Regions from separate parts of the Chryseobacterium sp. MMS23-Vi53 genome, predicted to be linked through region 3. Evidence: riboswitches for the same ligand, from Rfam matches in the RefSeq annotation. Region 3 holds a riboswitch; each other region holds the start of a gene.
What was found. Region 3 has a riboswitch for cobalamin ahead of ACKX2A_RS05965 (acyl-CoA thioesterase). Riboswitches for the same ligand answer to the same signal wherever they lie in the genome.

Region 1: linked by a shared signal. The riboswitch ahead of ACKX2A_RS06475 (TonB-dependent receptor plug domain-containing protein) and the one ahead of ACKX2A_RS05965 (acyl-CoA thioesterase) in region 3 are both predicted to bind cobalamin.
Region 2: linked by a shared signal. The riboswitch ahead of ACKX2A_RS13460 (TonB-dependent receptor plug domain-containing protein) and the one ahead of ACKX2A_RS05965 (acyl-CoA thioesterase) in region 3 are both predicted to bind cobalamin.
Region 4: linked by a shared signal. The riboswitch ahead of ACKX2A_RS12700 (T9SS type A sorting domain-containing protein) and the one ahead of ACKX2A_RS05965 (acyl-CoA thioesterase) in region 3 are both predicted to bind cobalamin.

The regions. Positions count from the first base shown of each region.
Region 1 covers NZ_CP180265.1:1,462,120-1,470,236, forward strand. Annotated here, with positions in the region: gene ACKX2A_RS06455 (CCC motif membrane protein) at 1-103, opposite strand, end outside; gene ACKX2A_RS06460 (DUF2752 domain-containing protein) at 134-424, opposite strand; gene namA (NADPH dehydrogenase NamA) at 462-1,514, opposite strand; gene cdd (cytidine deaminase) at 1,617-2,099, shown strand; cobalamin riboswitch at 2,349-2,526, shown strand; gene ACKX2A_RS06475 (TonB-dependent receptor plug domain-containing protein) at 2,559-4,385, shown strand; gene ACKX2A_RS06480 (YncE family protein) at 4,398-5,435, shown strand; gene ACKX2A_RS06485 (hypothetical protein) at 5,534-7,879, opposite strand; gene ACKX2A_RS06490 (hypothetical protein) at 7,839-8,117, opposite strand, start outside.
Region 2 covers NZ_CP180265.1:3,022,356-3,030,472, forward strand. Annotated here, with positions in the region: gene ACKX2A_RS13435 (superoxide dismutase) at 1-396, shown strand, start outside; gene ACKX2A_RS13440 (hypothetical protein) at 401-775, shown strand; gene ACKX2A_RS13445 (MbnP family protein) at 1,020-1,847, shown strand; gene ACKX2A_RS13450 (cytochrome-c peroxidase) at 1,840-2,883, shown strand; gene ACKX2A_RS13455 (transporter) at 2,896-3,837, shown strand; cobalamin riboswitch at 4,033-4,219, shown strand; gene ACKX2A_RS13460 (TonB-dependent receptor plug domain-containing protein) at 4,330-6,351, shown strand; gene ACKX2A_RS13465 (YncE family protein) at 6,348-7,484, shown strand; gene ACKX2A_RS13470 (cell surface protein) at 7,498-8,117, shown strand, end outside.
Region 3 covers NZ_CP180265.1:1,345,093-1,353,209, reverse strand. Annotated here, with positions in the region: gene ACKX2A_RS05985 (cytochrome P450) at 1-180, opposite strand, end outside; gene ACKX2A_RS05980 (IS110 family transposase) at 451-1,383, opposite strand; gene ACKX2A_RS05975 (XAC2610-related protein) at 1,869-2,558, shown strand; gene ACKX2A_RS05970 (HD domain-containing protein) at 2,561-3,151, shown strand; gene ACKX2A_RS05965 (acyl-CoA thioesterase) at 3,293-3,676, opposite strand; cobalamin riboswitch at 3,790-3,981, opposite strand; gene ACKX2A_RS05960 (hypothetical protein) at 4,019-4,822, opposite strand; gene ACKX2A_RS05955 (ATP-binding cassette domain-containing protein) at 4,853-5,515, opposite strand; gene ACKX2A_RS05950 (GEVED domain-containing protein) at 5,914-7,011, shown strand; gene ACKX2A_RS05945 (hypothetical protein) at 7,286-7,978, opposite strand; gene ACKX2A_RS05940 (YcxB family protein) at 8,095-8,117, opposite strand, start outside.
Region 4 covers NZ_CP180265.1:2,843,378-2,851,494, forward strand. Annotated here, with positions in the region: gene ACKX2A_RS12690 (hypothetical protein) at 383-595, shown strand; gene ACKX2A_RS12695 (hypothetical protein) at 558-1,322, shown strand; cobalamin riboswitch at 1,513-1,701, shown strand; gene ACKX2A_RS12700 (T9SS type A sorting domain-containing protein) at 1,854-3,386, shown strand; gene ACKX2A_RS12705 (hypothetical protein) at 3,389-6,466, shown strand; gene ACKX2A_RS12710 (DUF6443 domain-containing protein) at 6,479-8,117, shown strand, end outside.

The DNA of each region.
Region 1 (8,117 bases), 120 kb from region 3:
GTCCGCAGATAATCCCGATCAAACCAGTACAGCAGCAAGTTCCTACCACCGAAATAATTCCTAAAATAAGCACCGTCTGTGCGTTTGGCAATTTTTGTTCCATAGTTTTAATTTTTATAAGTGTTTGTTGTTTTTAATGATTCATAAAATAATGTTTATAAAAGTAAGAAACCACCATGATTACGGCATTTAGACCAGCCAAAACAATCAGTAAATTTCCGTAATTTCTTTTCTTATCTACAAAATTGAGAAAAACCGTTGCGAAAAAAAGCAACAAGGTATAAACAGCAGGAAACATATGAAAAGCATCCCCAAACCTACCTTCAAAAACCATGACAATAGCTCTCTGTGTACCACAGCCAAAACACTCTATTCCAAAGAGTTTCTTGATTGGACAGGGTAACATGAAGTCTTCTATTTTCATTTTAAATATATGTTTTTGGCTCTCAAATATATAAAAATTATGAAGAAATCTTAGCTCTTAAATACTGATGTGGAAAAAAACAATCTTCGTTCATTTCAAATGAACCCTGAACTGCAATGTATGGATTTCTTAAAATTTCTCTTGCTATAAAAATTAAATCAGCATCACCTTTTTGTAAAATTTCTTCCGCGTGAGACACTTTTTTAATTAAACCAACTGCTCCTGTTTCAATTCCCGCTTCATTTCTTACCTGTGAAGCAAGTGGAACCTGATAACCATCAAATAAAGGAATTTTTACTCCATGAATATTTCCACCACTTGAAACATCTACCAAATCTACATTGTGCTCTTTTAATATTTTAGCTAAAGCAACACTATCTTCAATTTCCCAGCCGTTCTCGGCATATTCAGTTCCTGAAATTCTTACAAATAAAGCTACGTTTTCGTTTAATTCTTCATTTACAGCATCTACGATTTCCAGTAAAAACCTGATTCTGTTTTCAAAACTTCCACCATATTCATCTGTTCTTATATTGGAAAGCGGAGATAAAAACTGATGAACCAAATATCCATGTGCTCCATGAATTTCAATAACATCGAAACCTGCTTTCACAGCTCTTTTTGCTGCTTCTTTAAAATTTTGAATTTGTTCTTTAATTTCATCAGCCGTTAAAACATGAGGAATTCTTTCCGTCGGATGATAAGGAATCGGACTTGGAGCAACCGTTTCCCAACCTTCTTCAATCGGAATTTGAAGATTATTCCAAGTAGAACCTTTTCTTCCGGCGTGAGCCAGTTGAATTCCAATCTTACTATCGGAATTTTTATGTACAAATTCTACTATTTTTTGAAGTTTTTCTGCCTGTTCGTCATTCCAGATTCCCATACAATGGTTGGTGATTCTTCCGCGAGGTTCCACACCGGTTGCTTCAACGATCAGCAAACCTGTTCCGCCTTGAGAACGACTTCCGTAATGAACAAAATGAAAATCGTTAGCAAGACCGTTTTCGCTAGAATACATACACATTGGAGACATTACCCAACGGTTTTTCAACTCAATATTTCTAAATTTGATTGGAGTGTATAACATTTTTGTTGTGAATATTTTTAAGTTAAAATTTGAAGAATGAGATATAATTGCCCACCTCATTAAAAAGAAGTAAATTTATCCCCTTTTTTGATTCCACAATATATGAAAAAAGAAACTCAAATCAGTTACGAATATTTTAAGAATAGCGCTGAACTGAACGATATAGAAAGAGAATTATTCGAAAGAGCAAAACAGGCTCGCGAAAATGCATATGCTCCTTATTCCAACTTTTGGGTAGGTTGCGCGGTGCTACTTGAAAATGGTGAAATATATTCCGGAAACAATCAGGAAAATGCGGCTTATCCCTCCGGACTTTGTGCTGAAAGAACCGCTCTTTTCTGGATTGCTGCCAATTTCCCGAATGTAAAAATTAAAAAGATCTTCGTTGTGGGAGGTCCGAAAGAATTTCATGAGAAAAATCCGCCAATTCCGCCTTGTGGAGCTTGCAGACAAAGTTTAATGGAGTACGAAACTAAACAAAACGAAAACATTGATCTCTATTTTTCGAGTATGAACGAAGAAGTAGTAAAAGTTAACGCGATTAAGGATTTGCTTCCTTTTTATTTTGATGCTACGTTTTTGTAATATTTATTTTAAATACAAGTTATAATAATTTTTATTTGGAGCTTTTTCCTGCTTTCCGTTGCAATCTTTTTTTCAAAAAGGATTTTCACTGCAATCAGGGCTAGGAAAATGCGACCGCTGAAAATGCGAATGGTAAATGGTCAATTTTTAGTGAATTTTAAAAATTAACAATAAAATTGATTGACTTTTATGAAGTAAAATTTACCTCATCCATCTTTTTCTTGTTTTTGCATTTCCGACGAATAAGTTTATCTTTGCAAAAATTTTGGTTTCCAATCATTTGGAATGAAAAGGGAATTGGGCGAAAATCCCAAACTGTCCCCGCAACTGTAGATCGCAAGCAAAATTTCTACAAAAAACCACTGTGCAAACGGGAAGGTGTAGAAAAGCGAAAGTCAGGAGACCTGCCAAGATTATCAATTATAAAAAAAATAGCTTTCGGAGGAAAAGTGAAATAGAATGGATATAAAAAGATCTTTAATACTGCTTTTTTCGTCTTATAATTGTTTTCTTTTCGGACAGGAGAAAACAATTGATACGGTTTATGTTTTTGACAGCCAAATGAATAAAGTAAAACTTTTTCATAAAGTCAATACCATAACGCCAAAAGATATTGAGAAAAATTCCACCAATCTTTCCGAACTTTTGCGTTTTCAATCTCAGATTTACATTAAAGAAAATGGTCGTGGTGCTGTTTCTTCACCTTCTTTTAGAGGGACGAGTGCGGGACACACAGCTTTCGTCTGGAACGGAATCAACATCAATTCCAATTTTCTGGGACAGGGAGACATCAATAATATTCCGCTTTTTGGATATGATGAACTTGAGGTAAAAGCCGGTGGCGGAAGCGTACAATACGGAAGTTCAGCAATCGGTGGGAGTATTCACCTTAATAATAATCTTGATTTTAATAAAGGTTTAAAGGCTTCACTTTATTCGGAAGTGGGTTCTTTTGATACCTATAATAATTTTTTGAAAGCTTCTTTTAGCAATGAAAAATTCAGCTTTAAGGTTTCGGGGAATTATTTTATCAGTCAAAATCAATATGAAGTTCCGGAAAAGGAATACGTCAACTGGAACGGAAGATATTACAATACTTCAATCAACATTGGAGCTTCTTACAAAATTGCACCTCATCAGACGATTTCATGGCAAAACCAAATTTTCGATGGTTCGCAATACTACCCTGTTTTTACAGAAAACGGAAATAAAACCAAATATAAATCTCAAACTTTAAGAAGTTTATTGGCTTGGGATATTAATAAAAGTAACTTTTCCAATAGCTTAAAAGCTGCTTATACAGAAGATAATTTTCAATATTTTGGAGATATTAATAAACCTAAAGAAAGCGGTGCGGAAGGGAAAAATTATATTTTCAGAAATGATTTCAATTATTTCATCACTCCGAAAATCAATGTAAATGTTATTGGAGAATTTCAGGTAAATAAAGGATTGGGTTATCAATCCGGAATCGAAGACATCAGTCGAAACATGGGTTCTGTAGCTGGTTTGGTGAGATATTTCGCAACAAAAAACCTTCGTTTTGAAGCCGGTGCAAAGAAAGATTTTGTTGAAAGTCTTACTTCTCCGTTTTTATATTCTTTTTCAGGAAAATGGAATCCTTTAAAATGGTACAATGTCGGCGCAAGTTTTTCTCGAAACTTCAAAATTCCTTCTTTTAATGATCTTTATTGGCAACCGGGAGGAAATCTGAATCTTGTTCCGGAAACATCCAACAATATCGACATGGACCATGAATTTAGCTTTGGAAATTTTAAAGTGACTTTAAGTCCGTATTACATGGATGTTAAAAATTATATTAATTGGCTTCCAACTCAATATGGTTATTGGTCGGCTTTTAACACATATAAAGTTGAAATTTACGGGCTGGATTCTCAGATTACTTATCATAAAACTTTTGGGAAGCATAGTATTAAATTAAATGCAGGTTACACTTACTCAAAATCCATTAATAAAGAAACGGGCAATCAGATGGTTTACGTCCCGATTCATAAAGCCAACGGAAATATCAATTACAGCTACAAATTCCTGAATGTTTACGCTCAGGGACTTTTCAATGGATTAACCTACACCACAACTGACGAAAAAAGAGCGGATGCGATTGATCCTTATTTTGTTTTAAATACAGGAATTTCGGCAACACTTTTAAAGAAATACACTTTAGGATTTAAAATAAACAACATTACAAACACTGTCTACCAAACGGTTTCTTACTATCCTTTACCGAAAAGAAACTACAGTGTTTACGCAAACATTAATTTTTAAAATTAAAATATTATGAAACTAACTAGACTTTTAACGCTTGTTTTTGCATTTGCATTGCTTTTCAATATTGCTTGTACTGATGACAATAATGCAACTAATGATATGTACTACGGAGGCGGGGTTTTACTTTCTAATGAAGGGAATTTTGGTAAGCCAAATGCCGATGTAACTTTCGTAAGTTCAGATTTAAACACTAAGCAAGACAATATTTTTTCAGCTAATAATGGCTCTAACTTGGGAGATGTATTACAAACAATCGGTTTTAGCGGTGAAAATGCTTATCTTTTATTAAATAATTCAAACAAAATTCAAGTTGTAAATCGCTACAATTTCAAAAAAGTTGGAGAAATCACAGCTCAACTGAATTCTCCTCGTTACATCGCTTTTGCTAATAACAATATTTATGTAACGAATGATAAATATAATGGAGATAAATATGTAAGTGTTTACAAAGCTTCTGATTTATCTTTCGTTAAAAAAATCACTTTCACAGATAATGCGGAAAGAATTGTGGCAGCCGGAAATTATGTTTTTGTTCAAAATGCATCTTTTGGTTTCGGAAACAAGATTTCTTACATCTCTACTTCAACCAACGAAGTTCAGAATACGATCACTTTACCTAGTGGAAACATCAACAAAATGATTGCAAACAATCAATCAGTTTATGCAATTGCTGCAGGTACTACAGATTCTTACATTTATCAAATTTCAAACACAGGAAGCATCACAAAAACATATACTTTAACAGGTATCACAGATGCTACGAATCTTGAAATCGAAAACGGGAAAATATATTTTACTTCTGGTCTTAAAGTTTACACAATGGATGTAACGGCTACAACCGCTCCTACTACTCCATTATTTACTGTTGCAAACAGTGTTGATCCTTATTCTAATTTATATGGATTCAGTGTTGTAAACGGTAGAATTTATACTTCAGATGCGAATGGATTTACGGAAGATAGTAAAATCAGCGTATATTCAACAACAGGATCTTTACTTAAGACTTTTACAGCAGGAAAAGGTACTAACGGCGCTTACTGGAACTAATAAATTTACACTTCGGTGTTTATATAAATTTTATTTTTTTTTCATCATTTGTGTTTTTTTTCCGGACGGTTTTTTAAACTGTCCGGATTTTTTTGTCTTTAACTTTCTCTTCTTACTTTAAAATATGAAATGAAAGAATCACAATTGCTCATCATATCATTGTATTGACGAGGATATTCTTCTTTCAGTCTTCGGTAATATGTATTAAGAGAATCATCGGGAAACTGTCCTGTTTTCTCTCTTTCAAACTCAAGTCTGTTATTTTCACATCTTCCCTGCATTCTCAGACATAACGCTTTAAATTTATCTGTTTTTGCATTTTCCAGCGCTCTACCATAATAGAATTTTGCCAGATTAGATGAATTAAACTCTTCATTATCTTCACGAATGGAAAAATTACTGTATGAACTGAGAAAATACCTCTTCATCATCCAGACATTGCCATATTGAGCCATATTGTAATAACAGTTACCTATCAAAAAGTAATAGTAATCACGGTCTTTTTCGTTTGGATTGTTGGCTCTTTTAATATATTCAATCAGTTTTTGCACAATCGTAATTTTGTTTACTCTGAATTCTTCTTTTTCAGGGACAAAATCGGGAGTGTATTTTAACTGATAAAAAGGATTGTCATCAAAAATAACAGTACTATGATCGTATGTGTATTTACCATTTTTTTCCCAAAGAGAATACTGAATATCATAATAATCTTCACCCAATTTCTGAAATGTATTTAACGCCGACTTGAGCTTATTTTGTCTTAAATATTTTGTTCCCAATAAATCATACAAAGCATTAACCGCTGTTTTTTTCATTGTGAAATTTTGAGAAAATAAATCAGTTTTCCCGTCTAAACTTTGAACTTTCTTTATGAAACTTAAAACCTGTTCAGACGTATAAACGGCATCCAGATAATTAAAATAATTCCAGTAATAATCTTCGTAAGTGTACTTATTATCTTTTAAAGATTTGAAATAAATATAATTATAATTCATATAATCATTTTCCAATCTCTCTTCGTCTAATGAAGCATATAAAAGAGCTGCATCATCGGTATTTCCAAGATATTCAAGTTCTCTTCCGAGCGCAAAAATGAAACGTTTGTCATTTTTATTTTTAAGAATAATATCTTTTGTGACTTCAGGTATAATCGCTTTTCCATATTGTTGATTGGCAAAAAGATTCAATACTTTAATCTGCTCCAGATTAGTCCGAATTTCTGAATCTTGCGGTAAAGACTTTTCAAGTTTTGAAATCTGCTCCAGACTGCCTTTATAATCTTTTATCATGGATAATAACTCCGCTTTTGCAAACTTCCAGAAATCAGGATTCTGAACTTTAGATAAATCCACAGAATTAACAAACTCCAACATTTCAGCGGCATATTTTCGATCAGATTCCGACCTTTTCAAAACCTGCTGAGCCGGTTCGTTCTCCATATTTCTACCCAATGCATATTCTTCGCTGCTAATAGAAGGGTAAAACAAAGTATAATACGGCGTATAAATCCAGTCTTCAAGTTTGGAAACTTCTCTTGAAAGTAAAAAACCCAGTCCTTCAGAATTTTTATTTTCAGTGTAAATTTTCTTTAAATTCTCAAGATTTTTCCCCGAGTTGTACAGTCCGTAAATCACTAAAACATTTGCTCTTTGCATCCCGTTTTTAGCATAATGTAAAACTTCTTTTTCAGATAATTTTGATGAAAAATATTGCCATGAAACGAAACGTTTTTCAGGACATTTTGCAAAAACTTCCGCAAAATAAAGATTTTGAAGCGCAGGATTTTTTTCTTCAATTGCCTTAAAATACAATGCCCAGACATCAATAATATCATCAGATCTATCTACTTTAAAATATTGAGTGTAAATTTGGTTAACAATATTCATATCTCCATTATAGAAAGCCATACGAATCGCAAGAAATGCATACCTTTTCTTAATTTCAGCCTTTTTTGATTGATAAGCCAAGGTCGACGCTTTTTTTACCAATGCGCTTCTATTAACTTTTACATTTTGGGTATTTCTTTCCCAGGGATCATCCTGCCAGGTATTAAAATATTCGCAGTTTTTGGCAAATTTCAAGTAATTAACAGCCTCAACATCATTCGTTTTATATAAATATTGAAGAAAAATATTAGAATGATTCGGGTTAATATCTGAAAAAGTATAATTGAAAAGTACATTTGCTATATCATCAATGGTAACTTTATTTTTACAGTACTTTCTCCAAAGTTCTTCATTCTGATTATCAAAAATTCTACTTTCCGGATTGTAATATTCGTCTCCAAAACTTAAAGACGAATAATAAAAAGATTTGTATTTCTGATAAGAAAAGTAATCAGGATTTAGAAATGAAATCCGTACATCTTCGCCGTAAGGATAAAAACCACATGCCAAAAGAACATTACCTAGTAAAATCGCTATAAAAATGACTAATTTCTGCATCTGTGTAATTTTTTAATTGGTTTTCATCCAAATGGAAAAGTGTTACTGTAATTTCTTTATCAAGCTTTACATTTTTCTTGATCATTGCAATCGCCTGATCGACCTGAGAAGTTGTTATTTCTTCATATTTTATTTTGTCACCCGCTCTCAGATAATACCTGTAATCAATAGTTGTATCTTTTGTCACTTCATACCAAAGCGGTTTTATCTCCTTCATCATACTTTTCAGTTCGTTCCC
Region 2 (8,117 bases), 1.7 Mb from region 3:
TATAACCACGAATTATTTTGGACTGTTTTAACACCTGAAAAAAATACACAGCCTTCTGCAAAATTAGCGAAAGCAATCAACGAAACTTTCGGGAGTATGGATGCTTTTAAAGAAAAAATGGCAAAAGCAGGAGCAGACCGTTTTGGTTCGGGATGGGCTTGGCTATCTGTGGATAAAAACGGAAAATTATTCGTTTCGTCTACGCCCAATCAGGATAATCCTTTGATGGATGTTGTGGAAGAAAAAGGAACGCCGATTTTTGGAATTGATGTTTGGGAACACGCTTATTACCTAAAATATCAGAACAAAAGAGCAGATTATTTAACAGCTATCTGGAACGTAACCAACTGGAAAGAAATCAGCAGAAGATACGAGGAAGCGATCAGCAAAAAATAATTTCATGAACCTAATTTGCAGCATATTCCTCACTTTATTTGTGGTATTTCGACCTTTGGTGCCATTGGTGGAGTATGCTGTAAATTATGATTACATCTCCGAAGTTTTGTGTGTCAACAAAAGCAATCCCGAGCTTCACTGTAACGGAAAATGTTATGTAAGCAAACAAATTGCAAAAACTAACGAAACCGATTCTTCACCTTTAAACAAAACAAAAAACTCAGGGCAGAAATTGCTGGATATTTACGTTCTTCCTGAAATTGCCCAAATCAATAAAACAGAAAACGCTTTCTTTTCAAATCTCAATTTTCTATACAAAATAGCATATTCTTTTCTGTTTTTGAAACATATTTTCAGACCACCGGTTTTTTTAAGTTAATATTTTTCAAATCTTGTTTTACTGCAAGAGTTTTCATAATTAAATAATTAGAATTAAACGTGTAGTTGTCATTCCGTAGGAATCTCGGCAAGGATTTTCATGGTATAATTTCTAAAACTCCGCTTAGATTTCTTCGGAATGACAAAGAGTATGCTTATTCTGTGTAAACTTTTGCAGTTAAAAAGATTAAATGTTCTACTATTTAATCAAATTCAATTAAAAATTTCAACTTAAAAAATCAACAATGAAAATTTATAAATTTTTATCACTATTATGTATTGCCTTTACATTTTTCACTTTTACATCTTGTCTAAATAACGATGAAGACGATTCATCACCCGAAGCAAAAGGAAACCTTCAAATCAAATTCGAAAACGGATTTAATAATCTCGGTGATATTGTTCTCAATCAAACGACTCAAACGTCTTCTCAAGGTCAAAAACATCAGTTTTCCAATATCAAATATGTTATCAGTAACATCAGTTTAATTGATGAAAACGGAAATGAATTCAAATACAACGAAAATAATCCCGATAAAGGAGCTTTCATTATTGACCAGGCCGATGCAGTTGCAGGAATTGTCTATGTTAATCTTAATGAAATCCCCAAAAACAACTACAAAAAAGTAAAATTTGGATTAGGAATCAGTCAAAATGCTTATTTACTGGGACAGGACGGACAAGCCGAATTCTGGAACAAAGCCAAACAAAAAGGAATGTCATGGTCTTGGGCAGCAGGCTATGTTTTCGTAAAACTGGAAGGAAAATACGGAAACAATTCTCCCGACACAGAATTCATGAATCACACCGGAAATATGGGCAATGTAACCGCAAATGGAACTCCCGACCTTTACCGGGAAATTACGTTGAACCTTCCGACAACAGCAAGAGTAACAAGCCAGATTACGCCATCTATTCATATCTTGGCAGATTTTAATCAGTATTTAAGTGGAGATACTCCGCTGGTTTTAAATTCTACCAATGATATGATGATGGGTTCAAGCCAACATCTAGTGAACGTGACGAATAACTTAACGAAAATGTTTAAAGTAGACCATGTTCACAATGATTAAGATATTTAAAACAGGTTTAATTATTTTCACTTTTCTAAGTTTTATATCATGTTCCGATGAGGTAATCGAACCATTGGAAAAGGATGAGGTTTACAATCTTACCTTTCCATCGTACTTTCCGGAAATAACTTTTGATACATCTGGAAATCCTGTTACCAAAAATGGAGTAGAGTTGGGAAGAAAATTATTCTACGAAGGAAAGCTTTCACGAAATAATACAATTTCTTGTGGTTTCTGCCATATTCAGGAAAATGCGTTTACCCATCACGGTCATACGGTAAGTCATGGCGTTGATGACAGAATCGGAATCAGAAATGCACCGCCGATTCAGAATATGGCTTTTTTAAAGCGATATATGTGGGACGGAGTCATTCATAATTTGAACGAACAGCCGATCATTCCAATGACGAATGAAGATGAAATGGATAGCTCAATGCCGGAAGTGATTGCGAAATTAAGCTCAGATCCGAAGTATAAAAAATTATTCAAATCAGCTTATGGAGATGAAAATATTACGGGTGAAAGAATATTGAAAGCATTATCTCAATTTATGGCAACGATGGTATCCGCAGATTCAAAATATGACAAAGTAAAACAAGGGAAAGAAAATTTTTCATCAGATGAATCTCAAGGATTGAGTTTGTTTCAACAAAAATGTGCTTCGTGTCACAGCGGAGAATTGTTTACCGATGAGAGTTTCAGAAATACGGGAATGTATTACAATACGCAATTCAAAGATGCCGGAAGATATCGCGTAACTCTTGATCAAAACGATTGGATGAAATTCCGTGTCCCGAGTTTACGAAATGTAGAATACACGGCTCCTTACATGCATGACGGAAGATTTTACACATTGGATGTGGTTCTTAATTTCTATTCAGATAATGTAGAAGACAATCCGAATCTTGATCCGCAATTGAAACAAAACGGACATATTGGAATCGCAATGAATACTCAGGAAAAGCAATTCATCATCGCTTTTTTGAAAACATTGTCGGATAAAAATTTTATCTCTAATCCAAAATTTGCAGAATAATTTTACTGAGACATGAAAAAGATATTTTTAATCATAAGTTTGATTTTGTTGAATTTAAATCAGGCTAAAACAATCAAGGACAGTCTTTATATTCCAACCGATTTTCACGCGAGGTTTTTTGATGATTGCGATGCGTGTGGCTGTGCAGCAGGAAATGGTTCGTCCGGTTTTGAATCTTTATTGAATCCTCAATTTATCGGAATTAAATATTTTGCTCAACACTATAAAGCAAAGGAAAATTTATTTGTAAAAGATTTAACTCAGGATCAATATTTTAATACCATTCAGCTTTGGGGGAAAATTCCTTTGACGAAAAAACTAAGTGTTTACGCAAGTTTACCGTTTCATTTTCATGAAAAGAAAACCCTGCAGGGAGATATTAAAATCAATGGAATAGGAGATATTAATTTAATGGGAATTTATCAGCTAGTAAATTCAAAAGAGAATATTCATCAGTTAAATGGTGGAATTGGTGTAAAAGTTCCACTCGGAAAATTTGATGAAAAAGGAATTTCCGGTGTCAATCCAAGTTTTCAATTAGGAACAGGAAGCTGGGATTATCAAATGGTGTTGAATTATAAATTTCAGAAAAATAAAGTTGCTGTTTTATTAAATACAGATTACACCATCAAAACAGAAAACAAAAAATATTACCGTTTCGGAAATCAATGGAATTATGCAGCCACAGGATTTTACAAGATTCTATCAAACGATAGAATAATTTTCTCCGGAAAGGCAGGTCTTCAAGGTGAAGTTTATGACAAAAACAAACAGTTTGATGAAGTTTTGCCCAATACCGCCGGAAGTGCTTTGTACGGAAAGCTGGGATTTGAAGCATCTTACAAGAAATTCAGTTTGGGAAGTGAAGTGATGCTTCCTGCGTATTCCAATTTAGCGGGAGGAGATATTGAAGCGAAATCTCGTTTTAGTATTTTCCTAAATTTTGGAATTTAGAAAGATTAAGCTTTTGTTTCCTACAGATTACACAGATTCTCACAGATTTTTTTATTGTTGATTTAAAAAGCGGAAAATATACCGCATCATCTGTGGAAATTTGTGTAATCTGAGGGAAATTATAAAATTTATTTTTAAATATTTTTCATTGAAAATCATAGAATTAAATTCAATTTTGATTCTATGATTTATTTTCTATCTTTGCCGCAATCTGGTGAGCTGTAAAAAGCGCTTAAAAGGGAATCCGGTGAAAATCCGGAACAGACCCGCTGCTGTAAGCTCCACAAAACAAGTTTTTGAAGATTATATTCACTGTTTTTTAATGGGAAGGATTTCAAAAATGGAGTAAGTCAGAAGACCTGCCAGAAGATTTAACGTTTGACGCTTTCGTGGAATAAAGCTTAGGACATCACTGATTTTGTGCAGTTTACAACTGTGCTTAGTCGTTGTATTCTTATATCCATTAGCGTCATCATTATTCGAAATGAGCTAATGGTGACAACATTTTTTACATCTCAACTTCAGAAGGTTGTTTGCGCAGTTTTTGTGTTAACAGCTGCCTTTTTATATTCACAATCGAGAAAAGATACCATTAAGGAACAAACAATTGTCACCGTTAATGTCAAGAAGAAAAATTTTAAAGAAATCCTTCCTGCGCAGGTTTTGTCGGGGGAAGATCTGGAAAAACTGAATAGTCAGTCGGTTGCAGATGCGATGAGGTATTTTTCTGGTGTTCAGATTAAAGATTACGGTGGAATTGGCGGTTTAAAAACAATCAATATCCGAAGTATGGGAAGCCAGCATGTCGGTGTTTTTTATGATGGAATTCAATTAGGAAATGCTCAGAATGGAGTTGTGGATTTAGGAAGATATTCCTTGGATGATTTAGAGGAAATCTCTTTGTATAACGGACAAAAAAGTGAAATTTTTCAACCTGCAAAAGATTTTGGATCTTCTGGGTCGATTTATTTAAAATCTAAAACTCCTGTTTTTAAAGGAAATAAAAAAACAAATGTTGTTGTAAGATTTAAAAATAGTTCGATTGATTTATTTAATCCATCTTTTCGCTTAGAACAGAAAATATCGGAAAATATTTCAGCGAGTTTTAGTTCAGAATTTTTACAAAGTGATGGTGTTTACAAATACCGTTATAAGAAAAAATATCCGGATGGAGAAATTGCGTATGACACGATTGCTAAAAGATTTGATTCAGATATTCACGCCAAACGCTTTGAAACAAGCCTAAACGGAACCATCAAAAATGGAAGCTGGAACATCGGAGGTTACGGTTATTTATCAAATCGTGGAATTCCTGCAGCAATTGTAAACAATAGATTCGATGGAAGAGGACAAAGACAGGTTGATGAAAATTATTTCGTACAGGGAAGTTTTAAGAAAAAAATATTCCCAAAATTAGAAACTCAGATTAAAGCCAAGTTTGCTTACGATTATACCCATTATATTGATACAGTTTCGTCCATAAAAATACAAAATCAATATATACAAAAGGAACTGTATGTGTCTTCGTCCAACTTATATTCACTTACTGCTGATTGGGATATTAGTGCAAGCGTAGATTTTCAATATAACAATCTCTATGCAGACTTGGTTAATTTTTCTTATCCTACCCGTTATACAACTTTAGCTGCTTTCGCTACAACGTATGAATGGAAAAGACTGAAATTTTTAGGAAGTGTTTTAGGAACTTTCGTTTCAGAAAATGTTGAAAAAAATTCAAAATCACCGGACAGAACGGAATGGACTCCTGCTGCTTTTCTTAATTATCAACCTTTTGCAGGAAAAGATTTTACAATACGTGCTTTTTACAAAAGAATTTTTAGGATGCCGACTTTTAATGATCTGTATTATACAATGATCGGAAATACATCGCTAAAACCTGAATTTACCAATCAATACAATTTTGGATTTACCTATCAGAAAAGATTTAAAAGTGAAATTTTCCAGAGAATTTATGCTAAAGTTGATGGCTATTTCAACAAAGTCGAAGACAAGATTATCGCAGCTCCCAACGGAAGTATGTTCCGATGGACAATGCTGAATCTCGGCGTCGTTGAAATCTTGGGAACAGATGTGAATGTTCAGGGAGATTTTAAGTTCGGAGAATTAAAAATAAGACCATTATTAAATTATACTTTCCAGAGAGCAAGGGATTTTTCAGATCGTGAAGAGTCTTATTTTGGACATCAGATTCCTTACACACCGTGGCACAGCGGGACTTTTTCCCTGATGTCTGAGTATAAAGACTGGGGTTTCAATTATAGTTTTGTTTATGTTGGTGAGCGTTACGACGTGAATCAGAATAATATTCAGTACAACTATATTCAGCCTTGGTATACACACGATTTATCGATTCAGAAAAAATTCAACTGGCAGTCGCATCAGTTTAAAGCCAGTTTTGAAGTGAATAATGTTTTCAACCAATATTATGACGTGGTGTTGAATTATCCGATGCCGGGAAGAAATTTTAAACTCATTGTAAGTTTTACATTATGAAAAAATTAAACTTTTGTCTCATTATTTTTGCATTTTTTTCGCTGATCTCTTGTCGAACAGATGAATACATTAATCGTGAAGAAACGGAATCCGGACTTGCAGCACCAGAAAATACTGCTATCAAAGGATTTTATCTTTTGAATGAAGGAAATATGGGAAGTAATAAAGCAACTTTGGATTTTTTCGATTACACGACAGGAACTTACCACCGGAACATTTATGCAGAAATCAATCCAAATGTTGTGAAGGAATTGGGAGATGTTGGAAACGATATTCAGATTTATGGAAATAAAATGTACGCAGTGATTAATGTTTCCAATAAAATTGAAGTTCTCGATGCAAAGACAGCGAAAAGAATTAAAACCATTAATCTTGAAAACTGCCGTTACATCACTTTCAAAAACGGAAAAGCTTATGCTTCAAGCTATGCAGGGCCTGTTTCTATTGATCCAAACGCTCCGTTGGGAAAAGTGGTTGAAATTGATACGACTTCTTTAACGATCCAGAGAACAGCGGTTGTAGGTTATCAGCCAGAAGAAATGGAAATTATTGGGGATAAATTATTTGTTGCAAACTCAGGCGGATACAAGTTCCCGAATTATGACAGAACGGTTTCTGTGGTAGATTTAAGTTCTTTTACTGAAACTAATAAGATAGATGTTGCAATCAATCTTCATCATGTTAAAAAAGACAATTATGGCGATTTGTATGTCACTTCAAGAGGTGATTATTATACGGTTCCGTCCAGTTTGTTCTTGGTCGATCCGGTGACAGGAATTGTAAAGAAAGATTTTCATCTTTCGGTAAGCGAAATGACGATCGTAAATGATAAACTTTATTATTACGGAAACGAGTTCAATTACAATACCCATACTTACAAAAAATCTTTCGGAATTATTGATGTAAAAACCGAAGAAATTATTTCAAATAAATTGATCGATCAGGAATATGTGGATGCGATCAAAACGCCTTACGGAATTGCGGTAAATCCAATCACAGAAGATATTTATTTAACCGATGCGAGAAATTATGTCTCAACTGGATTTGTCTACTGTTTTGATAAAAACGGACATTTTAAATGGAAAACGGAAGGCGGGAATATCCCTGCACATTTCACTTTTTTATACAAATAAACTGAATTGAAATATGAAAAGAAATACCACTAAATTTTTAAAAATTGCTTTCACATCACTTTCTCTTGCAAGTGTAATTGTTGCCTGTAAAAGTGATAATGACGAAGAAGATCTCACGTTCAATGGTCTTCAGGATTCTTATACGATCGATCGTTTTAAAGTTTTAAATATAGATCCGAAAACAGGCGGAACTTTCACCTGGAGCATCAACGATTCTATTATTTCTCAAGATTCTCAATTAGATTTTATCAGTCCGGTTGTGAAAACATATCCTTTGACTTTAAAAATTGAATCAAACGGAACGACAAGAACTTACAACTCAAAAATTATTGTGAATCACGAAGCTGGAAACTTTAGTAAATATATTTCTAATGTTTTCGATTTTCGTCCTGCTGTAGGACAATTCATGAATGAAATTCCAGAATATGAAAATGGAGATACCTATGATAAAATGCTTCAAAAGGCTAAAAGTTCTTTGGTTGGAGAAGGCTCTACCATGATTTCTTTAGGCGGTTTCGGTGGATCTGTGACTTTTGGTTTCGATCACACGATTCCGAATATGGACGGAAGAGATTTTAAAATTCTCGGAAATGCATTTTGGGGAAATGATGCCAGTCAGTCTCGTTCGGGATC
Region 3 (8,117 bases):
AAAAATAAAGTTTTTATTGGTAAAACTTGCTTTAATATAATAACTATCCCCTGCAATTTTGTGGTTTCCGCTGATGACTTCTAGAGGATCCTTCACCCCTCTAAATAATGAATACAACTTTCTTGTTCCTTTTATTTCTGTCGGATAATTGAATTTTGAAGTCATGTAGAATATTTCCATTAAAAGTACGACTTATGGTTTAAATTATTTGAAATTTTATTGATCATGTTTGTTACTTTTTCTTTTGATTTCTTTTTCACAGTGTTTGTCATTCCGGAGGAATCTAAGCGTAGTATTAGAGAAAAGTTTTGGGTCATTGCGAACCGTAGGTGAAGCAATCTTTAGAAATTGAAACATAAAATTTATAGAGATTGCTTCGTCATTTCACTCCTCGCAATGACGACAAAGTGCTGTTCTAGCCCCGATGTTCTATGTTAATATGCAAATTCTTCAAGTTAAAATTTTAAAGTTTTTCTGATAATCTGCTTGATAAGCTATTTTATTTTTGACCACACCGAAACAGATTCTTAAGAGTTTATTACAAACGGCAATCAATGCCAATTTCTTAGGTTTGCCTTTGGCCAATAATCTTAAATAAAGTTCTTTGCAGTGAACGTTGTGTTTTATTGCGGTCCACGAGCAAACATACAGTAGACTTCTGATATGAGTTTTAGAGGTTCTGCACTTTCCCGGAGAATAACATTTTTTTCCAGACTGATAAATTCTGGGAGCCAATCCAAAATATTTAACCAATGACTTTGCAGATTCAAAATTCTTAAAACCGGAAGTTGCTGCCATTAATTGTAATGAAGTCTTTTCGCCAATTCCCGATACACTTTGTATTAAATCCTTCACTTCCTTAAACTCTTCATCCTGAAGTTTTGGAAGGCGTTGCTCAACTTCATTGATTTCTTTTTCCAACTGTTTCAACCTCCTTTCATAATGCTTTTCTGTATCTGGATTTAGGTAAGGATTAAAACGAAGCGATTTTAGTTTTACAGCATATCGGCGTTTTTCTTCTTCCAAATCATTCAACAGTTTAATCTCTTGGTCAAGATGTTCAATCTCAATACTTTTGGGCATGTAATTCTCAGGACGGAACATCTCACCATAAAGCCTGATCAACTTGGCGTCTTCGGCATCAGTTTTTGTAATAATATTTTTCATCCTTGCAAAATGCTTGACAGACATACAGTTTATAAGGTTGGATTTAAAATCTTTACCCAAAGAAAAATGAAGAATTCTACTACTGTAATTACCGGTAGCTTCAATAACAAAACAATAATCATCTGAGGATATTTTCTTTAAAAATGATAATATCGAGCGCTGATTGTTTTCGATATTACTAATTTGATCCTGACCATTGTGATCATTAAAACTCAACGTTAAAAAACTTAGACCCTACATCTACTCCAATCACTTTTTTTGATAATTTTGCCATCATAAATCTTTTTTATAAAGAGGTTTTCTTCTGATCCATCATGGTAAAAGTTATTACCAACAATGTTCTATCCGGATTTGGAAGAAAACAGCAGCAGGGGAATAAAATCAGGGGCGATATCTATCTATCAATTGAACGTCTGTCTTTATCCTGCTGCTTTTTCTTAAAGTTAATTTTTTTAACTAATTTATAAATCGGTTTTTCTTAATGCAAACTTACCATTGGAACGACATCCTTTTTGGTTGTGGCTGGAGCGAAGCGGAAGTCGTAACCAAAAAGATACAGTGGAAAGCGGGATTAAGCTCCAAATAAAAAATAGCCTTGCAATGAATCAAATAGCTCCTTAAAAAAATATCAACCCAAAAGCTTTAAATCAAAAGCTGTATTTTTGCACAGAATTTGTTTACAGAATTTAAAAAATACACATATGATACATTCTCGATTTTTATTACCCTTTGTTCTTTTGGGAACGACTGTTTTCGCTCAACAACAATTTGAATTAAAAGACGCATCCAAAAATTATGATGTTAAAATTAATGTTGAAAATTGCAGTAAGGAAGAATGCCAGGGAAAGGCTTCGATAGAATTGTTTGATAAAAAGACTTCGAAAAAATTTCAGACGCTGACCTCAGAAAATTTAAACTTTTATCTAAATGAAGATCAGAAACCGACAGCGAATATCATTCGATTATACGATGAACAAAGTCCGTTGATTTTTGACGATTTTAATTTTGACGGAACGGAAGATATCGCCATCAGAAACGGAAACGAAAGTGGTTACGGTGGACCTTCTTACGATGTTTATGTTTTTAATATTACTAAAAAGCAATTCGTTTTAAGCGAAGAATTAACAGGATTGGCTCACGAAAATCTAGGAATGTTTAATACCGATTCTGCTCGAAAAAGATTAATTACGTATTCTAAATCAGGATGTTGTTGGCATATTACGACGGAATATTCTGTGCTGCCGCAACGTGGTTTATTTAAAGTTTATGAATTGGAAGAAGATGCAACCGGCGGTGAAAAAGTGAAGGTGACAAAACGTGAATTTATAGATGATAAATGGATTACGAACACGAAAGAATATCCGGTCAACGAATATTATAAAGAAAATTAACAATGAAAATACAAAAGGAGATTGATTTTATTCTGGCAGTTGATGCCCTGAAAAATGTACAGCGAAGAAATTATAATGCCGATGATTCAAGAAGGGAAAATACGGCTGAACATTCGTGGCAGATCATTATTTTGGCCCAGATTCTTTTTCCATACGCAAAAAACAGAGCGGATATTGATTTATTAAGAGTCATCAGAATGCTGTCTATTCATGATTTGGTGGAAATTGAAGCGGGTGATACTTTTTTATTTGATGAAGCTGCAATGGTCGGAAAGTTTGAAAGGGAGAAAGCTTCTGCTCAAAAGATTTTCGGAATTTTGGATGAACCATTGAGAACAGAGTTTTTCAATATGTGGCTGGAATTTGAAGAGGAACAAACTCCTGATGCAATTTTTGCCTGTGCGATCGACAGAATTATGCCTTTTATTCTGAATTCTCATACTTCAGGAAAAAGCTGGACGGAAGCCGGAGTTACAGAAAAACAAATCCGAAATATGCTTGAAAATGCAATTGTGAGAGCTTCGGATGAAATGGGAGAGGCGTTTCAGCATTTATTGATTAGAAATTTGGAGACTGAGAAGGTTTTGAAATAGTTTTTCATATTAACTTGAAATCTATGGGAGATAAAAATAAATAAAATAAAAAGTTTCGGCGGGCTAAGCCCGCCGAAACTGCTTTAAAAAAACATTGTAAAAATAAGGGTTCCGGCGGCGAAGCCGCCGGAACCTTTTCATTTATAGTATTTGGATTGGTTTCTTGAATTCGTCAATTGCTACAAACGTAAAATCTCCGACAATCGCTCTTTCTCTTTCATAAGAATACATTTGTTCCGTAAAAATCTCAACATTTACTTTCATACTCGTTTTTCCGACGTGTACTACTTTTCCGATCAGTTCTACGATGGTTCCTGCGGGGATAGATCTTTTAAAATCGATTTTATCGCTGCTTACCGTTACCACACGTTTTCTTGCAAAGCGAGTTGCTGCAATAAATGCCACTTCATCCATGAGTTGCATCGCCGTTCCTCCGAAAAGAGTATCGTAATGATTGGTTGTATTGGGGAAAACTGCTTTAAAGATTCTGGTTTCCGATGCTTCAATTCTTTCTTCTGTAGTCATATTTCATTATTAATTAAAGCGAAATGAAATAGATCGGAACAACAGAACAATGACAGGAATCCGAGAAATCCCTGAAACATCCATTAGATCAATAAACTTCAAATCGCGAAAGTTTTTTTGTTTAAAAAATAGGCAGGTCTCCTGACTCGTAACATCTTCATCTCCTTCCCATCCCGCTATTTAGGCAAGAGACAGTGGATCTGTGATAAAGACTTTAGTTACTTACAGTTGCGCGACAGTTCGTGATTTTCACACGATTCCCTTTTAATCTGCGGTTAAGCAGAACCAATTTCCTGAAAAGTTATTCACTTTTCGGTTACAAAAATAATGATTATTGACGAATTATCGTGGATTTTTATAAATGATCTGACTTTCAACTTTTCCTTGCTTGATTGTCCAAATCGTAGTGTATCGGTTTTCACCAGAACCATTAATCATATAAAGGAAAATATGATCGTTGTCGATCGCTGTAACACCAACATTGCTGAAATCCATTGTAGGCTGAAACATATTTTTGATTGCGTCTCTTACAAAAACAGAACCTCTTCCCGGTTGTTGAACTCTGATGGATTTAATTTCCGTTAAATCTTCAGGAAGGTCTTTTCCAATTCCCCAAGGCTTTACTTTATCAAGTTTAATGATATTTCCTTCAGCATCTTTTTCCTGTTTCTTAAGTTTTGCATACGAAGGATAAACATCGATGATTATTTTGGTTCTTTGATTTCCCGGAATTTTAGGATTGGTATCATCGGTAAAAATTAATGATCTTCCGTTTTTAGATTTTGAAGGCGTAAATTGTGGTAGTTTATCAACAAAAACAACACGATTTTTGTTCACCATCCCTTCTTTATTAATGCTGTCGTACCTTTCGAAAGGTTTTTCGCTATCGTAATCTCTATCAGGATATTTGATCCAAAGCCACTCTGTTTCTCCCGGCGCCGGTTTATCATAAATGAAAACATCTCCTGTTTTCATACGAATTTTATCGATGATTTTTCTGTAATTATCTTTATGAACACGTACCATCGCATAGCCTTCTTCAGCTTTTACAACACCAAAAGGAACTTTATCCTGAGCTTTTACAAGACCCAAAGAAAAAAGACTGAAAACAGATAAATAAAATGCTTTGTTTACGGAAATCATCATAAAAATTTTTTAACAGTTCAAATATATAAATTAAATACTTTTCGGAAGATAATTATGCTGTTGCAATTCTTTTAAATCTTTAATTTGTTTTAAATAATTATTGTCAAGCAGATAAATTTCATCAGAAATCTTCAAAATATCCTGATAACGATGATCGGTAATGATAATTCCTTTTTCTTTTGATTGTTCCCTAATTATTTTCTGAATTTCAGAAACCATTTTTGGAGATAATGCATTAAAAGGTTCATCCAAAAGAATAAATTTCGCATCGGAATGAATGAGTAATAAAATCTCAACAATTTTCTTTTCACCTCCTGAAAGACTGCTCGAGGTTTCGTTTAAAAAAGGTTTTATAAGTTGAGAATGTAAAAGTTTTTCGGTATTTGTTTTATTACAAAAAAGCGAAATCAGTTTTTTTATTTTTATGCCTCTTGGAAGAAAAGAATATTGTGGCAGGTAGGCAATTCTTCCTTTTCGATCCATTTGGTTTTGTAAAACTTTATCATCAACTCTTACGAATTGTGAATCTCCTTTTTCAATTCCGAAAATGATTTTGAGCAGAGTAGATTTTCCCGAACCATTTCTTCCCAATAATCCTACTACTTTTCCTGTTTCGCAGCTGATGTATATTCCTCTTAGGATAGTCTTTTCATCAAACGATTTTGTGATGCTGTCAACATGAAGATTACTCATAAAAAATTGGCTCCCATATTTATTATTAAACTTATTGATGCTGTCACAATCCAAAGAGATAACCTCGAAAACCCAAAATTGGCAAAAAAAGTATACTCATTTTTTAATCTTAATTCATAAATCAAAAAATGGAATGCCGGAAAGAATATTAAAAAGCACAATCCGAATTTATTAAAGGTAAATCCCAATAATGAAGTTATTACAATTGAAAATGAAATCGATGGGATTAATAATTTCAAATAAAAAATCCACAAAACCTTAAGATTTTTGATCATGCATCAAAATTAATAGAAATATTTTTGAATTAATTTTAAAAATATAATTTTTGACTTATAATTTATAATGCCAATTCGAGTTTTTGTCTTACTTTTAATTAAAATCTAAAACCATTTAAACTTATGACAAAAAATCTACTTTTTGCATTCCTATTTCTATTGGGAATTTCTTTTTATCAAAGCAAAAATATTGTAACAGAAACACCAAAACCTGAGTTTTTCTGCGACAATCTTCCTCCTGCAAACGTTCAGATTTCCAGTATTACGATGACTTCGGCAGTTATCACCTGGACGGCAGATCCTACCGTTGCCAACTACGTTTTAAGATATCGCATACCTTTGGGAACTTGGACGACTGTTACCAATATTATTCAAAATTCATTTACTCTTACAGGTTTAATGCCATGTCAAACTTACGAGGTACAGGTAGCAAAACAATGTCCTGCAACAACGACAATTGGAGCTTGGTCGAATGTCTTAACATTTTCAACGTATCTTAATTATTGTGCTGCAGGTTCTACAGATACAAGTATGATGCATATTTCCAATGTTACGGTTACCCCTTCCGGCGGACTTCCGCAGATGATAAGCAATTCCGGAGCATCAAATTATACAGATTATCGTCCGGATCCTACGCGCAAAGTTCAGTTGTTGGTTGGTAGTGCAAATAATTCAATTTCGGTTTCCAAAACCTGGGCAACAGCTCCTTCGGGTTCTGCTGCAGTCGGTGTTTGGATCGATTTTAATGCTGACGGAATTTTCCAGGACAACGAAAAATTGATGTCTTCGCCGGCAAATACTTCTTCAATAGCAACAACATTTTTTACTGTTCCTGCAATAGCTTTTCAGACGGGAGCAAATTGTGGCGTGGCAATGCGTGTTATCATTACTCAGACAATAAACAGTTCTGTTTGTGGATCTTTCACTTATGGAGAAGTTGAAGATTACGGCGTTTATTTATCAAATACAGCCAATCTTTCTGTAAATGAATTGAACAAAAATAAGGAAGGAAGTATTTATCCAAACCCTACTTCTGATATTTTAAATATTTCAGGAATCTCAGGGAATGAATTTGAAATTTATAATTCAGTCGGACAAAAAGTAATGCAAGGAAAAATTTCAGATGAAAAAGTAAATGTTCACGATCTTACAAAAGGTGTTTATTTTATTCAAATTAAAGAAAAAAATAATGTAACGCGATTGAAATTTATTAAAGAATAAATTAAAAGTGACTTATGAAATTTTTTTGTTGGAAAATCGCAAAGACTCAAAGTTTATTTATATTATTCCGTTTTTAAGACACAAGAAAATCAAAGATTTTCGAAAATTAAGACGTGGGAAATTTTATCGAAGATAAAATCCTTGTGCCCTAAAAGAATATATTTTTTTATTGTCTTTGCGCCTTTGTGATTTTCCAACAATTTTAAAATAAATTCAACAAAAAAAGAGTGTTCAAAACAAATGAACACTCTTTTTATATTATTAATTATAATTTTTAAGATTCAGGATTCTTTCTGGGAGAACCGTAAATCGTTTCCGGGCTATTCTTTAAATAATAAGAAAAAACTCCAAAAAAGGCTAAAATTAAAAGGTAAATAATTCCACAAACATAAAACGCTGTTCCGAATCCATAACTGATGGAAATATCGCTTCCCATACCCATTCCAAGATTATTGCTTCCCAAACCTTCCATTTGGGATTGAAAGCTCCAATAGAAAATAAGAAGAGAGGCAAGACCTGCAATTGAAAAAATAATATGGAAAATATATTTCTTTCTTACACTTTTAATTAATTGAATTACAATTCCTGCAACCGCCATTAAAAATGTAACGATAATCAATGGATTTGGTGGGATGTTTTCCTTTTCTTTTTTAGTAGGTGTAGATTCTTTAGAAGATTCCGTTAGTGGAGAATATTCATTGTCTGTATTTGATTTGGTTTCATCGCTTTCATCCTGTCCAAGACTTTCTCCAAATGCAGAACCGAAAGGCGAACTTTTTTTCATGGTTTCCTTCATTCTGTCGCTCATGGCTTTTTTGGAAACTCCGGTTACCAGATCTGTTCCTTTAATAGACATCAATGTTGTATCTCCACATTTTATCAAAAAAAATGGAAAGAAAAAACACAGGATAATTACCGTATAACTTGGTATTGGAAGAAGATCTGATAATACTTTTAGTGGCTTCATAAATTATTGTTTTCGGTAAAAATAGAAAAAAATATCAGATTTCAAAGTCTTTGAGGAATGTTAAAAAAGAAAAGAGAGCCATAATGACTCTCTTCTTGTATTTCGATTTTTCTTAATTAATCGTTTCTCAGTTTAGCTT
Region 4 (8,117 bases), 1.5 Mb from region 3:
CCTTTTTTATGTCATTATGTTTAATCATTTTATGTCTGCACTGGTATAGTATTACTAAATTTTTTTTATAACATAAAATAAAAGGCGGACAAAAATTCACAAATAAATGATTTAATTTGTCATTGTAGTATTCACGATAAAATATTATCAGCAAATATGGCAAACTAAAAATGTCCGGATAATATTTTGCTTACTGCGTTTTAAAGAGATTAGCACTATTTTTCACCAAGGTAAATATTTTATTCTTGCAATAGAATTAGCACAAATAATTTCATAAGATTAAAAAAATGAATAAGCAAAAGCAGTTTTCATTTTGTCTATCACGATCCCTTCAAAAGACGGAAGCTAATAGAGCAAATAAAGATAAAGTTAGGTAGAGAATATGGAAAAGAAAGAAGATTATTTAATTATTGAAAAAGGTATACAAGATAAATTATTATCATTTCATCAAAATATACATCCGATTAACATACTTGATAATGTTGATAATCGTAAATATCTTGTTTATCTGATTAGTAGTGAAATAAAAGAAATTAGAAGGATATCACAATTAAAGAATGAAAGTTTTGAAAAAAAACTTTTTAGAAGTTTTTGATCCAATAGAGTTGGCAATCAATTATTTTCAAGAAGGAGAATTAGACGAGGCTTGCTGGTTATTATTTTTGTATAGTTACATTGGAAAACATCCAAAATATGAATGGAATTTACTTAAGAAAGTTTATTATAAATCTGACACAGATTTATGGAATTGGAAAAATATAAATAATAATTTTGAAATATTTGAAAATTGGCTTGTTGAAAATTTGCTGAAAATTAAAGATAGAGCAGGTTTTGGCGAATATCATAAATATAGTCATTTTGACAATTCTAAAATAACCGTTATGTGTAAAGATATACACGAATATATTAAGTGGGTAAAAGAATCAAAGAATCACGAGTGTCTTTTAGAAAATGCTAAAACATATAATTCCGAGCCATCGAAAGTTTTTCACGCATTATATAAATCAATTGATAACAAGACAAGTTTTAATAAACTTATAAAATTTACGTATCTTACTTTAAACGGTAATCTTGGTATATTTCCTATTAAAGTTGGGCATTCATATTTAAATGATTTTATTTTATCAAAAAGAGGAGCACAATATCTATTTGAAAATAAAAATCGGAAAAAAATCTCTTTGGATAAATTAAATGAACTTTTAATATTATTAAGCGATTACTTAGATTTGAATGAAGGATTACAAATCTTGCAAAAAATCTTAGCGACATGGGGCGAAGAGAAATTTAGAAAAGAACGACAAAGTTTTAAAAAATATCATTAGGCAGTATTTAATGCATTGCATATTTTTGATAAATTACTCACTTTTTCTGGCAAAATATTGTTAAATAGAAATTTACGCATATTAAAAAAAATTTATTAATTTTCTAAAATAAGTACCATTCGTCGTATTTCTATTATACGTGAAAACTATAAATTTCCTATATTCGCGGCAGAAAAATAGCTCTTTATAATATTTATCAAACAATTTAGGTTTTACGTAAGTGAATTAATAGGGAATCGTGTGAAAATCACGAGCTGTCGCGCAACTGTAAGTAACATTTAAAGTTTTTTTCATTAATGTCCACTGTATACTATGTATATGGGAAGGGGGATAAAAACTGTTACAAGCCAGGATACCTGCCTTTTTGTTGTGGCAATGCTTTCGCGGTCTGAAGCTGTGGTCAACTGGATAACCTGAAAAACAAAATAAATAAGAATATTTTTTTCTTCTTCGATGTTCTCTGCCCTTCCCTGTGCATTCCCAGATAAATACTTAAGATATTTTAACTCATGAAAACTTTAAAGTTAATATATGAAAAAAGGAATTTTATTTCTTTTTCCTCTTATAAACTTTTTGCATGCACAGGATTATTCTTATAAAGATATTGTGTGGCAGAAAAGTATCGGAGGAAAAAAATCTGAGTATCTGTATAATGCGATACCAACACCTGATTATGGCTTTTTATTGCTAGGAAGCTCCGCGTCAGAATATCAAGATGAAAAATTAAAATCGAATACGGATCTTGATTACTTTCTATGGAAAATTTCGGAAAATGGAACTGAGGAATGGAACAAAAAATTTGGAGGTGACAAAAACGATTTTTTAACAACTGCAGCTCTTACAAAAGATGGTGGATACATTCTAGCAGGTTTTTCTCATTCGTCTTTATCTGGAGATAAAACAATTAAAAATTATGGTCTTGCAGATTATTGGATTTTAAAATTAAATGCTACTGGTCAAATTATGTGGCAGAAAACTTTTGGAGGAGAAGGAAATGATGAAGCAGTCTCGATAATGCAAACATTAGATGGCGGTTATCTAGTAGCAGGAAATTCAGATTCAAAAAAATCAGGTAATAAAGCAACTTTAGGTTTAGGAGGAAAAGATTACTGGATTATTAAACTTGATGCCTCAGGAGATATTGTTTGGGAAAAAACACTTGGAGGCTCAAAAACAGACGAGTTAAAATCTGTGATTGAAACTGATAAAGGATATATGATCTTTGGGAATACAAATTCTCCTAAAGAAGGAACAAAATCTAAGAATTTCGATACTGAAGTAATAATTCTTAATAAGTCAGGGATAGTAGAAAAATCTGTACGTTTTGGAGATGATGCATTTGATCTTCTGAGCTCTATATATGTGGATAAAAGTGATAAAACTATTCATCTATTAATTAATAGTGAGAGCAAAACAAAAAAAGAACTTGTAATTAATCAACTAAGTCAAGATGCAGATTTACTTAGTACTACAATAAAAAAGGTTAGTAAGGATCAATCTTATAATAGCTTAATTCTCACAAGGAATAAGGAATATCTATTGGCTGGAAGCACAATCAATTTAAAAAAAGACGATAAATTAAACACAATATCTGTTTCAAATTATCAAACAGAAATTATTGATAAAGATTCCAATACTAAATGGAAAAAAGAAATTACAACAAATCCCGGATTCAATTATTTACAAAAAGCAATTGAAACCAGAGATGGGTCCATTGTTTTAATTGGTAATTCTAACACTGAAAATTCAGGAGAAAAAGCAACAAAAGTTTTTGGACAACAGGATTTCTGGATAGTGAAATTAGGAAAAGATATAAAGAGTGAGCCAAGAGTCTCAATAGAAGCTTATCCTAATCCTACATCCGATTTTGTAAATATTGTTATTAACCAAGATTTTAAAAAAGCTTCTGGAAAAGTATTTAATATGGCTGGTCAACTAATAAAGGAATTTTATATTACTCAACGCACTACACCAGTTGATTTGAAAAACTATACTACAGGTATTTATCTTATCACTTTACAAGTTGACGACCTTCAGTATTCTATTAAAATATTTAAAAAATAATTATGAAACTTAGACTTTATATAGTAATTTTTAATCTTTTCTTTTTTTTCAACGGCTATTCTCAATTTAGTTCATACGTAAACATGCCGTGGAATAATACTGATATTAACAATACAAATACATCAGGCTTTATTAATCCAAAAGGAAGCTCATTAATTAATTACCCATTTGGAAATCTATCATTAAATATACCTTTGTATGATATTGATGAAAATCTCCCTCTTTCCTTATCTTACAGTGCATCATCTGTTAAACCAAACGAACATCCGTCAGAAGTAGGATTAGGATGGAATCTTATTGCCGGTGGATCAATTGTAAGGGAACAGAAACTTTTTGCAGATGAAGCTAGTTTTGAGCTAAGTGGCACAATCTATAAAATGGGATACTTTTTTCGAAGATCTACTATGTATAATGGAATGGGATCTTGGGGAACTGAATATGCCGCTTATACTTTAGGTGTTAATGAGAACTGGGAATCTCCGGATGTATTTCATTTTAATTTTCTTAATTACAGTGGAAGCTTTATGATGGATGAGACGGGAGCATTTCAAATAAAATCTGATACTGATTTTAAGGTTGAATATGTTGTCGAGAAATTTAGTGATTTTCCTTCTATGTTCCAATCAACACTCGGACAATACACAACTATAACAAAATTTAGATTGATTGCTCCAGATGGAACGATTTTTACTTTTGGTGGAGATGAAAATGCTATTGATTATACAGCTAGAGGTCCAGTACCTTTTACCAATATGCTGCCTTTATCATCTTCAAAATGGAATTTGACACAAATAAAACGCTCAAACGGAAGTACTATTAGTTTTAGCTATCAAAGGCTAGATCCACAAGTTAAAATTAATGTTGTATTTGAATATCTTAGCAAATATTATCGAAATAAAATTCCATGGTTTGATAATGTGACTGTACTTTATCCAACATTCATTTCTGGAATTAAAAAGGATAACATTTCCATTGCTTCTTTTTTCTATAAGAACTCGAATGAGAAAAAATATGCAGAAACTGTTATACCAAACTATCCAAGTGGTTATGGAAATATAACTTCAGATATGATTAGTATGAGGAACTATCAATGGAGTCAATGGTTTTTGATTAATTCTTATGATGATATTAAATGGAATCAATTAGACAAGATTACTATTAATCCACTGAAAATCGATTATGTTTTCAATTACACGAACAATCCAAACGAAAGATTAAAATTGCTTGGGATCACAAAGAAATATAATTCGGCATTACAGAATGTCCTTGCAAAAGATGAAAATTATGTTTTATCATATAATAACAATCTATTTCCGGATTATTTTTCTGGACATGGAGATCATTTAGGTTATAACAACGGTCAAAATTATAATTTTGTTTTTACAAATGATTTTTTATTACCAAATAAGCCTCTTGAGACATCAGCAAATGAATATGCTAGCTCAAGAAATCCAGATTTAACGGGTAACTTCTTATATGCGGAACTACTTACAGCTATTCAATATCCAACGGGAGAAATAACTAGATATGAGTATGAACCACATTCTGTATCGCATACAATTGCCATTGGGGCTGGAATACATCCAAATTCTCCTATTGTACCTTTTAATCCGGGAGGGTTTAGGATTAAGTCTATTTCATATTATGATAAAAATCAGTTTGTTAAAAGAAAAACGCTTAAATATCAGAAATTCTACGGTCCAACATATCCAAACTATCTTAGCTCAGGTATTCTTTCATCCATGCCTAGATATTATGAAGATCTAAAAATGACAAATGTAACAAAACCTGAATTTTATAATCAGCCTATGAGCATATTTACATCTAATGGGTTACATCATTCGTCAAATACTTATGGGAATTATGTCTTATATTCTAAAGTTTATGAAGTTGAAGAAAACTTAAACGGAGAAAATATAGGTTACACAGAATATTCGTTTACTAATTATGATATTGATAGGTGGGCACAAACCCATATGGATGAGGGTGGAATGGGTATTCTTAATACTGAATACCATCCATATTCGAGTTTAAATCATCAATCTTTAGGTAGGGTAAATGATACTTATTATAATCCGATCAGTTCAAATGAAAGTCAAAGAGGAAAACTTATTGACAGGAAAATATATGATAATACAGGTAAGCTTTTAAAAGAGTACAATTATAAGTATACCAAGATTGGCGAAAATTTCACTAAGCAACTTTCAATATTTAGAACACCAGATGACAGACCTGATCCATGGACTCAACTTAATACATTTCTGTTAGGGGGGTTTTTTAAAGGATATAATTATAAATATTTGGTAAATGAAGAGAATGAGATAGATTATTTTGATAATAACAGAAGTGTTTCAAAAAAGAAAACTTATACTTATGGTCAGAATTATCCAAATAATTTGATGTCGTTAAAAGAAGAAACGAATACTGGTGAAACTTCTACGGAATATAAGTACGCAATTGACCAAAGTAATCAGTTATTGATAGATAATAACATAATCAAAATTCCAACCGTTCAAGAAGTAAAAAAAGGTAATCAGTTAGCTTATAAACACGAAATAATTTATGGCAAAGATGCTTCCACAAATAATTTAGTGCTTCCTAAAGAGATTCGTTACTATGATAACAACAATGTCTTAAGAGATAAAACTTATATAGATTTATATGATACAAAAGGTAATATCTTACAATATAGAGAAGGAGAGTATGGGTTGCCTATAACAATTGTTTGGGGGTACAATAAGGTACATCCAATTTTAAAATTTGAAGGTGCATCTTACAATAATGTTCAAAATTACATAGGAAATGCAATTGCCATTACAGACAATATTGCAATGGGAGGAAATATTATTCAGTATAAAATAATGTTAATGCAAGAGTTAAAGTCAATTATAAATAATTCAAATCTAAAACAATTTAGAATTACAGGTTTTACTTATGATTATTTTGCTGGTGTCACCAATGTTATTGAACAAAATGGAGCCGTGAAATCCTATGAATATGATAAGGCTAACCGTCTAATTAACATCTTCAATAATAATAATGAATTACTTGAAAGTTTTAAGTACAACTATAAAAATTAAAACTTAAACAAAATGAAAAATATTTTTAAAATATTCACATATACTTTAATTTCACTGATCAGTATTAATTTTTCAGCTCAGACTGATACTGAAAACTATACAAAGTCGACTAAATGTATCACTGTAGATTGCAGCCAAAAAAAAGAAAGTATAATTTATTTTGACGCTTTAGGTAACCCAAAAGCATCTATATTTATTGGTGGAGGAAATAATGCAGGTCAAAGTTTAGCAGGGAAAAATGAATTAGATGCTTTCGGACGGAAGAAAAAAAACTATTTACCAGGAATTGTAAGTACAGGATTAAATTTTCCTTCAAGTATAGATTATAGTCTGTATCCAGAAATTTCCACCTTTGATGAGATAAAATTAGAATCTTCTCCATTGGGGAGAACTATTTCAAAAGCAGAACCTGGTGATGATTGGAAAATGGGAAGTGGTCATGAAACGAATTTTGTTTATGACACTAATTTAGCAAATGAGGTAAGGATGTTCAAAGCCGCTACTCAATTTAATGCTACTTTTCAAATTTATGATGTTTCACTAACTAACAACTATGATGGTAAATTCTTCTATGATGCAAATGTATTGTATAAGACTTCAATATCCGATGAAGATGATAATGTAACTATTGAGTTTAAAGATAAAGAAGGAAAAACGATTCTTCAAAGAAAGGTTTCGGAAGATGGGAATGTAGATACTTATTATGTTTATGACATATTCGGGAATTTAGCATTTGTTTTATCTCCAAAATTGTCTGATCTTGCGGGTAATCAGGCTTTGTTAAATGATAGTTTATTCGAATTAGCTTATCAATACAAATATGATAGCAAGAATAGATTAGTAGAGAAAAAAATGCCTGGTAAAGATTGGGAATATATAGTATATGATAATCAAGACAGAGTTGTAGGGCTTCAAAATGCAGTAATGCGTCTAGATAACCAATGGCTCTTTACAAAATATGATAAGTTCGACAGAGTGGCTATTAGTGGCTTAGTTGTGGTTAATGGATTAAGAGCAGAAATACAATCTAATGTTTCCGCTAATATGGGGGCTAATAATATTCAGAGGTCAGATACAGGATACAATCAAGATAATATTATAATTTATTATACAAATAATGGATTTGGAGCAGACGGCTCAGTAATTACAATAAATTATTATGATAACTATCCGATGACTGTACCGGAAGGAATTCCTTCAACTATTTTGCAACAAGAAACCGCTTCTGGGAATCTGTTAAATGGTTTATTAACACAAACAGTCTCTCGAGAACTGGGAACAAATAAATTTGAGTATAAACATTTACTATATGATAAGAAGAATTTTCTTCCTGTTCGTGAATATATTGTGAATACTTTGGGAGGATATACCGTTTCTGATAAGAAATTTAGTTTTAGTGGTAAATTATTGAATGAAATAATAAGACACAAAAAAACCGTAACAGATACTGAGATTGTTACAAACGAGGAATTAAGTTATGACTACTATGATCGATTAGCACAGCATACCCATCAGATTAATAATGAAGCCAAGGAATATTTGGTAAGAAAAAAATATGATGGATTAGGTAGATTATCAGAAGATTGGGTTGGCAATAACTTACCATCATCACCCCTACAAACAGTAAATTATAATTATAATATCAGAGGTT